One region of the Amycolatopsis sp. La24 genome, then DNA from elsewhere that is predicted to be linked to it. Evidence: riboswitches for the same ligand, from Rfam matches in the RefSeq annotation. Region 1 holds a riboswitch; each other region holds the start of a gene.

What was found. Region 1 has a riboswitch for cobalamin ahead of metE (5-methyltetrahydropteroyltriglutamate--homocysteine S-methyltransferase). Riboswitches for the same ligand answer to the same signal wherever they lie in the genome.
Region 2: another riboswitch for cobalamin. It lies ahead of metE (5-methyltetrahydropteroyltriglutamate--homocysteine S-methyltransferase); the one in region 1 lies ahead of metE (5-methyltetrahydropteroyltriglutamate--homocysteine S-methyltransferase).
Region 3: another riboswitch for cobalamin. It lies ahead of PUT80_RS18175 (hypothetical protein); the one in region 1 lies ahead of metE (5-methyltetrahydropteroyltriglutamate--homocysteine S-methyltransferase).

The regions. Positions count from the first base shown of each region.
Region 1 covers NZ_JARACH010000026.1:96,812-100,011, reverse strand. The annotation lists gene PUT80_RS24250 (enoyl-CoA hydratase) at 1-748, shown strand, start outside; cobalamin riboswitch at 1,012-1,232, shown strand; gene metE (5-methyltetrahydropteroyltriglutamate--homocysteine S-methyltransferase) at 1,351-3,200, shown strand, end outside.
Region 2 covers NZ_JARACH010000032.1:32,841-36,040, forward strand. The annotation lists gene metE (5-methyltetrahydropteroyltriglutamate--homocysteine S-methyltransferase) at 1-1,464, opposite strand, end outside; cobalamin riboswitch at 1,579-1,767, opposite strand; gene PUT80_RS27055 (muconolactone Delta-isomerase family protein) at 1,842-2,129, opposite strand; gene PUT80_RS27060 (metalloregulator ArsR/SmtB family transcription factor) at 2,211-2,519, shown strand; gene PUT80_RS27065 (ribonucleotide-diphosphate reductase subunit beta) at 2,589-3,200, opposite strand, start outside.
Region 3 covers NZ_JARACH010000017.1:79,044-82,243, reverse strand. The annotation lists gene PUT80_RS18185 (GNAT family N-acetyltransferase) at 1-213, opposite strand, end outside; gene PUT80_RS18180 (Gfo/Idh/MocA family oxidoreductase) at 396-1,292, opposite strand; cobalamin riboswitch at 1,340-1,470, shown strand; gene PUT80_RS18175 (hypothetical protein) at 1,483-2,133, shown strand; gene PUT80_RS18170 (CbiQ family ECF transporter T component) at 2,120-3,199, shown strand; gene PUT80_RS18165 (ABC transporter ATP-binding protein) at 3,196-3,200, shown strand, end outside.

The sequences.
Region 1 (3,200 bases):
CCCGGCCCCGCGCGTCGCGCAGATCACGCTCAACCGCCCCAAGGCGCTGAACGCGTTGAACCTGCAGACCATGCGCGAACTCACCGAAGCCGCTGCCGACCTCGACCGTTCCGCCGACGTCGGCGCGATCGTGCTCACCGGCTCGGACCGCGCGTTCGCCGCGGGCGCGGACATCAAGGAAATGGCCCCGCGCACGTACAGCGAAATGCACGCCGAGGACTGGTTCGCCGGCTGGGACGCGCTCACCCGAGTCCGCACCCCGCTGATCGCCGCGGTCGCCGGCCACGCACTGGGCGGCGGCTGCGAACTCGCGATGATGTGCGACCTGCTGCTCGCCGCGGACACCGCGCGCTTCGGCCAGCCCGAAATCACCCTCGGCGTCATCCCAGGCATGGGCGGTTCACAGCGGCTGACCCGCGCGATCGGCAAGGCGAAAGCGATGGACCTGATCCTCACCGGACGCACCCTGAACGCCGAAGAAGCCGAGCGCGCCGGGCTGGTGTCACGGGTCGTTCTGGCGGCGGACCTGCTCGCCGAGGCGATCTCCGTCGCCGAGAAGATCGGGTCCATGTCGTTCGTCGCCGCGACGACGGCCAAGGAGGCGGTGAACCGGGTGTTCGAGTCCACGCTGGCCGAAGGCGTCTTGTTCGAGCGGCGGGTGTTCCACGCGCTGTTCGCGACGCACGACCAGAAGGAAGGGATGGCGGCGTTCGCGGAGAAGCGGGCGGCGGAGTTCAAGCACGCCTGACAGCGTCCGTACGACTGGGCGCTGGTGGCGGGGCCGCCGCGCCTGTGGAGCGCGGCAAGACCCCGGTGTTCACGCCGATCTTCATTTCGGCGCGGATCGCCGGCTGGACCGCGCACATCAGAACAGTTCGCCGCCAATAGCCCGAACTGCCCGTCGAACACCTGCAACGGCAAACCGCAGCGCGCGATCGTCCGCTCGTGATCGCGCGGGCTCGAGCGCGGGGGGAGGAAAAGGCGAGCGTGGGCGGCTAGAGTGGTGGCGCAGCTGGTTCGATCCCCGTGAGTGCCATGGCGGGGATCGAGGCAAGAGGGAACCCGGTGCGAATCCGGGACTGCCCCGCAGCGGTGAGCAGGAACGACCGCCGTCAGTCTCCGCGGAGACAGCACTGAGCCCGGCCGGGCTTGGGAAGCGACGGCCAGTAGGAACCCGGCGCACGCCGGAACGCCCGCGAGTCCGAAGACCTGCCCGCTGTGCACCCGGCAACCGCGGGGTGCAGGCCGTGACCTCGCGGGTTGGGTCGTCGCCGGAATCGGGGCCGGGTGCCGGTCACCGGTTCGGCATGCCCTCCCGCAGGTCCACGCGGACTCGCGAAGGAGAGCCCCGTGACCCAGACCATTCCGACCAGCCGTGCGACCGTGTACGGCTATCCCCGCCAGGGCGCCCAGCGGGAGCTGAAGAAAGCGATCGAGTCCTACTGGAGCGGGCGCAGCGACGCCGATGCCCTGCTCTCGGCCGCCCGTGATCTGCGGCTGAGGAACCTGGTCGAGCTGCGCGAGGCCGGTGTCGACGAGATCCCGAGCAACTACTTCTCGTTCTACGACCACGTGCTTGACACCGCGTGCCTGCTGGGCGCGGTCCCCGAGCGGCACCTCGCGGCCGTCCCGGACGCGACGACCCCGGCCGGTGAGCTGGACCGGTACTTCGCCATGGCGCGCGGCACCGCGGACGCGCCGCCGCTGGAGATGACGAAGTGGTTCGACACGAACTATCACTACCTGGTGCCGGAGCTGGGGCCGGACACCCGGTTCGCGCTGAATCTGGCGAAGCCGCTGACCGAGTTCGCCGAGGCGCTGGACCAAGGCGTCACGACCCGGCCGGTGCTCGTCGGACCGGTCACCTTCCTGCTGTTGGCCAAGGACCCGACCGGCACCGAGGGCTTCCGGCCCCTGGACCTGCTCGACCGGATCGTGCCGCTGTACGCCGACCTGTTGCGGCAGCTGCGCGAAGCCGGCGCGGAGTGGGTTCAGCTCGACGAGCCCGCTCTTGTGACCGACCAGCCGGCCGACGTGCTGGCCAAGGTCGCCGAAACCTACGAAACGCTGGCCGCGGGGGAGATCCGTCCGAAGATCCTCGTCGCCTCGTACTTCGACCGGCTCGGCGAGGCGCTGCCGGTGCTGGCCTCGTCGCCGGTCGAGGGCCTGGCCCTGGACTTCACCAACAACGCGGCGGCCAACCTGGACGACCTCGCCGCTGCGGGCGGCATCGAGAACAAGCGCCTCGTCGCGGGCGTGGTCAACGGGCGCAACATCTGGGCCGCCGACCTGCCCGCCGCGCTGGGCACCCTGGGCACGCTGCTCGGGCTGGCCGGTTCGGTGGACGTCGCCGCGTCCTGCTCGCTGCTGCACGTGCCGCTGGACGTCACGCTCGAAACCGGTCTCGACCCCGAGATCGCGGGCTGGCTCTCGTTCGCCCGGCAGAAACTCGACGAGATCGTCGCCCTGCGCCGCGGCCTGACCGAGGGCCGCGCCGCGATCGGCAACGTCCTCCACATCAACGAGAGCCGTCTGGCCTCGCGCGCGGCGTCGCCGATCGTGCGGGTGCCCGCGGTCCGCGAGCGGGTCGCCGGTGTCACCGACGCCGACCTGCACCGCGCCAGTCCGTACGGGAAGCGCCGTCAGGCCCAGCAGGACCGGATCCACCTGCCCCAGCTGCCGACGACGACCATCGGCTCGTTCCCGCAGACGCAGGAGTTGCGCAAGGCCCGCGCGGCTCTGCGCAAGGGCGAACTGGACCAGGAAGCCTACGCCGAGGCGATGCGCGCCGAGATCCGCGCGGTCATCGCCGAGCAGGAGCGGATCGGCCTGGACGTGCTGGTGCACGGCGAGCCGGAGCGCAACGACATGGTGCAGTACTTCGGCGAGCAGCTCACCGGGTTCCTGGCCACCCAGCACGGCTGGGTCCAGTCCTACGGCACCCGCTACGTCCGGCCGCCGCTGATCGTCGGCGACGTGGCGCGTCCCGAGCCGATGACCGTCGAGTGGTCCGCCTACGCCCAGAGCCAGACCGAACGGCCGGTCAAGGGCATGCTGACCGGCCCGGTCACGATGCTGGCGTGGTCGTTCGTGCGGGACGACCAGCCCGAGGGCGACACCGCCCGCCAGGTCGCGCTCGCGCTGCGCGACGAGGTGCTGGACCTGGAGCGCGCGGGCATCTCGATCATCCAGGTCGACGA
Region 2 (3,200 bases), on a different contig from region 1:
GTCATTGCGCTCGGGTTCGCCATGGACCAGGACGTCTAGGCCCAGGTCTTCCTGCAGCCGTACGACGCGGTCGATTTCGGCGCGCATCGCGGTGCGGTAGGCGGTGTCGTCGATCTTGCCCGCGCGGTGTGCGGCTCGGGCTCGGCGGACCTCGCTGGTTTGCGGGAAGGAGCCGATTGTGGTGGTCGGTAGTGGGGGCAGGTTCAGGGATTTCTGTTGTGCCGCAGCGCGTTCTGCATACGGCGCGCGGACGGTGTCTACTGGGCGGAGTGCGTTGACTCGTGCACGGACGCTGGCGTCGTTGAGTTCGGCGGCTCCGGCTCGGTCGGTGACGGCCGCTCGGGCTGGAGCGAGGTCTGCGGTCTCTCCGCTTAGGGCTCGGCCTAGCAGGACGACCTCGTCCACCTTTTGCTTCGCGAAAGCCAGCCAGTTCTTGAGGCGCGGGGCGAGGTCTGTTTCCGCGTTCACGTCGTAGGGGACGTGAAGTAGCGAGCACGACGTCGAGATGCTCACGCGTGCGGCGGTGTCTCGCAGTTGCGCTGCGCGGGCTAGTGCGACGTCTGGGTCGGTGCGCCAGACATTTCGGCCGTCTACTACTCCGGCTAGGACTTCCTTGTCTCGCAGTGCTCCTTCTGCTGCAACTTTGTCCACAAAGGACTCATCGGTTACCAGGTCCACGGCTATTGCTTCGATGGGGGAGCGGGCCAGGACGCCCAGTGCTCGGCCGAGGCCGCCGAAGTATCCGGCTGCCAGGACCTTCGGGCGGTGGGGTTCCTTGGCCAGCCAGTGGTAGGCGCGGGTGAGTGCGTTGAACTCCGGCGTGGTTCGGTCTGTCGCGAAGGCTGGTTCGTCCAACTGGACCCATTCGACGCCCTCGTCGGCCAGTTTGCCCAGAAGTTCGGCATATGCGGGCAGTAGTTCGTCCAGCAGTTCCAGCGGGGTGAAGCCGGGTTCGGTGGGCTTGGCCAGCAGTAGGAAAGTGACCGGTCCGACGAGTACCGGGCGTGGCGTGATGCCTAGTGCCTTTGCTTCGCGGACTTCGTCGATCGGGGCGGTGCCGGTGAGTGCGAAGCGGGAGTTCGGGCCCAGTTCCGGGACCAGGTAGTGGTAGTTGGTGTCGAACCACTTCGTCATTTCGAGGGCGGGTGCGTCCGGGACTCCTCGCGCGGCGGCGAAGTAGGTGTCCAGCGGGGACAGGCCTAGGCGGGTGAAGCGCTCCGGCAGAGCGCCGAAGAGGGCGGTGGTGTCCAAGACCTGGTCGTAGAGCGAGAAAGTGCTGGACGGGATCGAGCCGAGGCCTTGGTCTCGCAGGGTTGTCCAGGTTTGCTCGCGCAGCTGCCGTCCGGCGGTCAGAAGGCCTTCTTCGGTGGTTTTTCCTGACCAATAGGACTCGAGTGCTCGTTTGAGTTCTCGGGCCGGGCCGATCCGCGGATAGCCCAGAACGGTGGTGCCGATCGTGGTCACAGCAATGCATCCTCACGTGCTCGCCGGAAGAGTCCGGGCACGCGGAAGTCGTGCTTCGGTCGGTGCCCTTCCCGCGAGGCCCGGACTCACGCACGCCGTCGGCGTGCGTGCCAGTGGCAGGTATTCGGACTCGTGGGCGTATCGCTCGTGCCTACCGGCTGTCGCTTCCCAGGCGGGGTGCCCAGTGCTTTACCGCGTTTCGCGGTGACAGCTTTCGTTCCCACATACCGCTGCGGGGCAGTCCCGGAATCGCACCGGGTTCCCTGTTGCCTCGCCGGGACGCGGCTGCGTCCTGGCGAACCAGTGGCGTGGGCGAGCTTAGCGGTTCCGGCTCGTGCGCGGCACAAGCCAGGCTCGCGTCCCGAAGTGCGGGATCGTCACGCCGCTGCCTGCCGGGTCAAGGGATGGGTGGCCAGCGGGGTGATGTCGAAGTCCGCGTACTTCCAGATCGGCAGGCTGGCAAGCGCCTCGTGGAGGGTATCGGCCTCCGGGGCCGTCCAGATGCCGACGTTGGCGCGCCGCCCTGGCAGCCGCCAGAAGTGCCGGAGCACTCCCTGCGCCATCAACTCGCGGCCGCGGGCGTGCTCCCGCGCGATGACGTCCTCGCGTTCGCCGTCCGGCAGCTCGTACACGCGAGACGTGTCGATGCGAATCAGAAAGTCCACGTCGTCCTCCTGGGTCGGTTCGTGCCGCCACGCTATCATCGATATTCGTCGAACATCGAACATATTGGGTACTCTGGTGCCATGGCTCGCCACCTCGACCACCCGGATCCGCGGGACGTCCCGCTCGCGCGCCTGCTGTCGGCGCTGGGCGACCCGGCCCGGCTGCGGATCATGGCGGTGCTGGCGGACCGCGCGGAGCATCCGCGCGGCGATTTCGAGGTCGGCGTGGGGCCGTCCACGCTGAGCCATCACATGAAAACGCTGCGCGAAGCGGGGCTGACCTGGCATCGTCTCGAGGGCACCCGCTGCTTCGTCTCGCTCCGCGAGGAAGCCTTCCGGTGTTTCCCGGACGTCCTGGAAAGCGTGCTGGCGGCGAACGAGACCTCGTGAAACGAAACTCGGCCACGCCCTGGCGAACCAGGAGCGCGGCCGAGTTTCAGCGTCTTTCCCGGAGCGGGATCAGTCCCAGTCGAGGGCACCGCCGGACTGGTATTCGATGACGCGGGTTTCGAAGAAGTTCTTTTCCTTCTTCAGGTCCATCGCCTCGGACATCCACGGGAACGGGTTTTCGTTCTCGCCGTAGATCGGGGTGAGGCCGATCTGCTGGGCGCGCCGGTCGGTGATGAAGTGCATGTACTGCTCGCACAGGTCAGCCGACAGGCCGAGCATGCCGCGCGGCATGGTGTCTCGGGCGTACTTCACCTCGAGCTCGCACGCGTCCTGCAGCATTCCGCGCACCTCGGCCTGGAACTCTTCGGTCCACAGGTGCGGGTTCTCGATCTTGATCTGGTTGATGCAGTCGATGCCGAAGTTCAGGTGGATCGACTCGTCGCGCAGGATGTACTGGTACTGCTCGGCGATGCCGACCATCTTGTTCCGCCGGCCCAGCGACAGGATCTGCGCGAAACCGGTGTAGAACCACATGCCCTCGAAGATCACGTAGAACGCCACGAGGTCGCGCAGGAACGCCTGGTCGGCTTCCGGCGTGCCGGTCTCGAAGTCCGGGTTCTCCAGGTTCTGCGTGTACTTCAGCGCCCACGCGTCCTTGTCTGAAATGGACGGGACCTCGCG
Region 3 (3,200 bases), on a different contig from region 1:
GAACTCCAGCCGGGGCAGGAGATTTCGTTGCCGGTAAGCGGAAATCAGGAGAGCGATCTCGGCGGACGAAGGGTTCGCGCCGTCGTCGGGGATGGCGTAGTTCGCCATCGGATGAGAGCTGTCCTTGGCGAAAGTCGCCAGGAACGGGCCGATTCGCTCGGTTTCGCGGCCGATCGGTGCGGTCGCGCGGACGTATGCCTGAAGGGCGGACATCTCTGGTGGAAGCCTTTCGCGAAGAAGGAATGCGCGGGCAGCACAACAACTGGCAACCCCACGCCGGGCGCGCAGGCCGAACAGCTCAGGCCAGGCGGCCGGGGCGGGCCGTGGCGGAGCACATAGGCATTCCTTCGTCCGAAACGAACTTCCCGTTCATCGTCTCAGACCCGGCAAGCGAATTAACGGTTCAGCGCGGCGCGGGCCTGGTCCACGATCTGGGCCAGGTGCACGCCCCGGCGGACATCGCAGGGATGCGTGGTCGTTCCGCACGACACCATCGCGGCGAAGTCGTCCAGCAGCGCGGTGTACGCGTCGTTCGCCGTGCCGGTGCGGCCCAGCGTGCGGAGGCCGTGTTCGCCGAAGACCGAATACTCGACCACCGTCGGCTGGACCGGCAGGCGCAGGCTGAGCGTTGCGGTGCTCGTGATGCCGCCCTCGTGTTCGAGCAGCAGTTGCCACAGGTCTTCGGGACCGCGGTGTGCGGCGAGGACGTTGGTGATCGGGCCGAGGGCGGCGTCGAGCAGGTCGAACGCGTGCGGGCCGATGTCGGCGAGCGCGCCGCCGGCCGGATCCTGTCGCCAGGCCGAGGTCGCGTATTTGCCGCTGAGCAGTGCGCCCGACAGCCAGTGCACGCTGCCGCCTCGCCAGCCGCCGGCGGCAGTGACGCCGTCCAGCCAATCGCGCGTTTGCTGCGCGAACCGCAGCGTCAGCATCACCAGCGAAGCGACGCCAGCGGACGTCACGGCGTCCGCGAGACGCTGCGCCGTGGCCAGGTCGGGGGCGATCGGTTTCTCCAGGATCAGGTGCTTGCCCGCCTCCGCGGCCCGGGTCGCCAGCTCGGCCTGCACGGTCGGCGGCACGGCGAACGCGAGCGCGTCGACCTGCTCGAACAGCTCGTCCAGATCGCTGGTGGGCACGGCGTCGTAGGCCTGCGCCAGCGCGGTGGCGGCCTCCGGCCTTCGGCTCCACACCGCACTGAGCACGGTCCCCGGATGGTCCGCGAGCCCGGGGGCGTGCACCGTGGTGGCCCACGGTCCGGTTCCTACGAGGCCGACGCGCAGCTGGTCCTGTCCCACGCCCGGAAGTGTAGGTGTGTCCGCGGTCGCTTCCGGCGCGGCCTGCGGTGCGTTAACGTCGACAAGTTCTTCGCCACGAACGGGGGAAGCCGGTGAGAATCCGGCGCTGGCCCGCAACCGTGAGCGGCCCCGCGAGGGACCGCGAGCCGGATCGCCCGTCGTGGTCCGATCGATGCGAGGTACATCTGACATGCGGTTCGTGCACGCGCGGCACTGGGGGCGAGTCCTCGCCGGCTGCGCTCTTCTCGTCGCTACCGGTCTCGGCGGTGCTTCTTCCGCCTCGGCCACCACGCCCGGCAAGGGCACCGACGGCTACTGCCAGGACGACAACGGCGTCACGGTGATCGTCGATTTCCAGGGGCTTGGCGGGGAAACCCTCATCCGGTGCGCGCCGGGCAAGCAGGAAAACGGCGTCACCGCACTGCAAAACGCCGGCTTCGAAATCACCGGCGCGGGCAAGTACGGCCTGGCCGTGATGTGCAAGATCGAGAGCAAGCCCGCGGATCAGACCTGCACCGGCATGCCGCCGGAGAAGGCGTCGTGGAGCTTCTGGACCGCCACCAACGGCGGCAAATGGCAGTCGGCGCAGGTCGGTGCGCAGAGCTGGAAGCCGCCCGCCGGAGCATTCGAGGGCTGGTCGTTCGCGATCGGCAAGTCCTACACCGAGTATCCGCCGCCGCGCACCGAACCGGTGCGCAAGGCCAATGCGCCCGCGCAGGCTCCGGCGTCCACTTCGGACAGCGGGTTCTCGTGGGGACTGGTGATCGGCATCGTGGTCGTCGTGCTGCTCGTGGTGGCCGGGACGGTCGTCGCGGTGCGCCGCAGGCGTGCTGGGCAGTAGTCCGCGAGCGCTCCATCCCGGCGCGTGGTGGGTGTGGGCGCTCGCGCTCGCCGTCGCCGCGAGCCGGACTACGAATCCGGTGCTGCTCGCTCTGGTGATCGCGGTGGCCGGGTTCGTCGTGGTGCTCCGCCGCGGCGACGCGCCGTGGGCGCTGGCGTTCCGGATGTACGCCTGGATCGCCGCGGTGATCCTGGCATCGCGCGTGCTGTTCCGGATCCTGATCGGCGGCGAGGACGGCGGCCACATCCTGTTCACGCTGCCGACCATCCCGTTGCCGAGCGTCGCGGCCGGCATTCAGCTCCTCGGCCCCACCTCGGCCGAGGAGCTGCTCGGCGGGCTTTACGACGGGCTCCGGCTGGCGACGATCGTGCTCTGCGTCGGCGCCGCGAACGCGTTGGCGAACCCGAAACGCCTGCTCAAGGCGGTACCCGGGGCGCTGTATGAGGTGGGAACGGCGGTGACCGTCGCGCTGTCGGTGGCCCCGCAGCTGGTCGAGAGCGTGCAGCGGGTGCGTCGCGCGCGGCGGCTGCGCTCCGGGAAGACGCGCGGCTTCCGGTTCGTGAAGGGGATTTTCGTGCCGGTGCTCGCTGACGCCATGGACCGGTCGCTGCAACTCGCGGCGGCCATGGATTCGCGCGGCTACGGGCGGCGCGGCTACCTCTCCCCGCGCGTCCGGATGCTGATCGCGACCTGCGTGCTGGCCGGTTTGGTGGGTGTCGCGGTCGGGGTTTACGGCGTGCTCGACGGGTCCGCGTCGTGGCTTGGCGTGCCGATGCTCATCGCCGGTCTGGTGCTGGCCGCTGCCGGATTCGTCCTCGGCGGACGGCAGATCCGCCGCACGACCTACCGGCCCGATCCGTGGCGGCTGCCGGAAACGCTGGTCGCGCTGTGCGGCGTCGCGACCGCGGTGCTCGTGCTGCTCGCCGACCCGGTTTCGCTCACCACCCCGGCCAGCCCGCTGACCTGGCCGGAGCTGCCGCTGCTGCCGGCCGTCGCGGTGCTGATCAGTGTGCTGCCCGCTTGGTTCGCGCCGCGTCCGGCGCTGGTGTCGGAGGTCGCCCGATGAT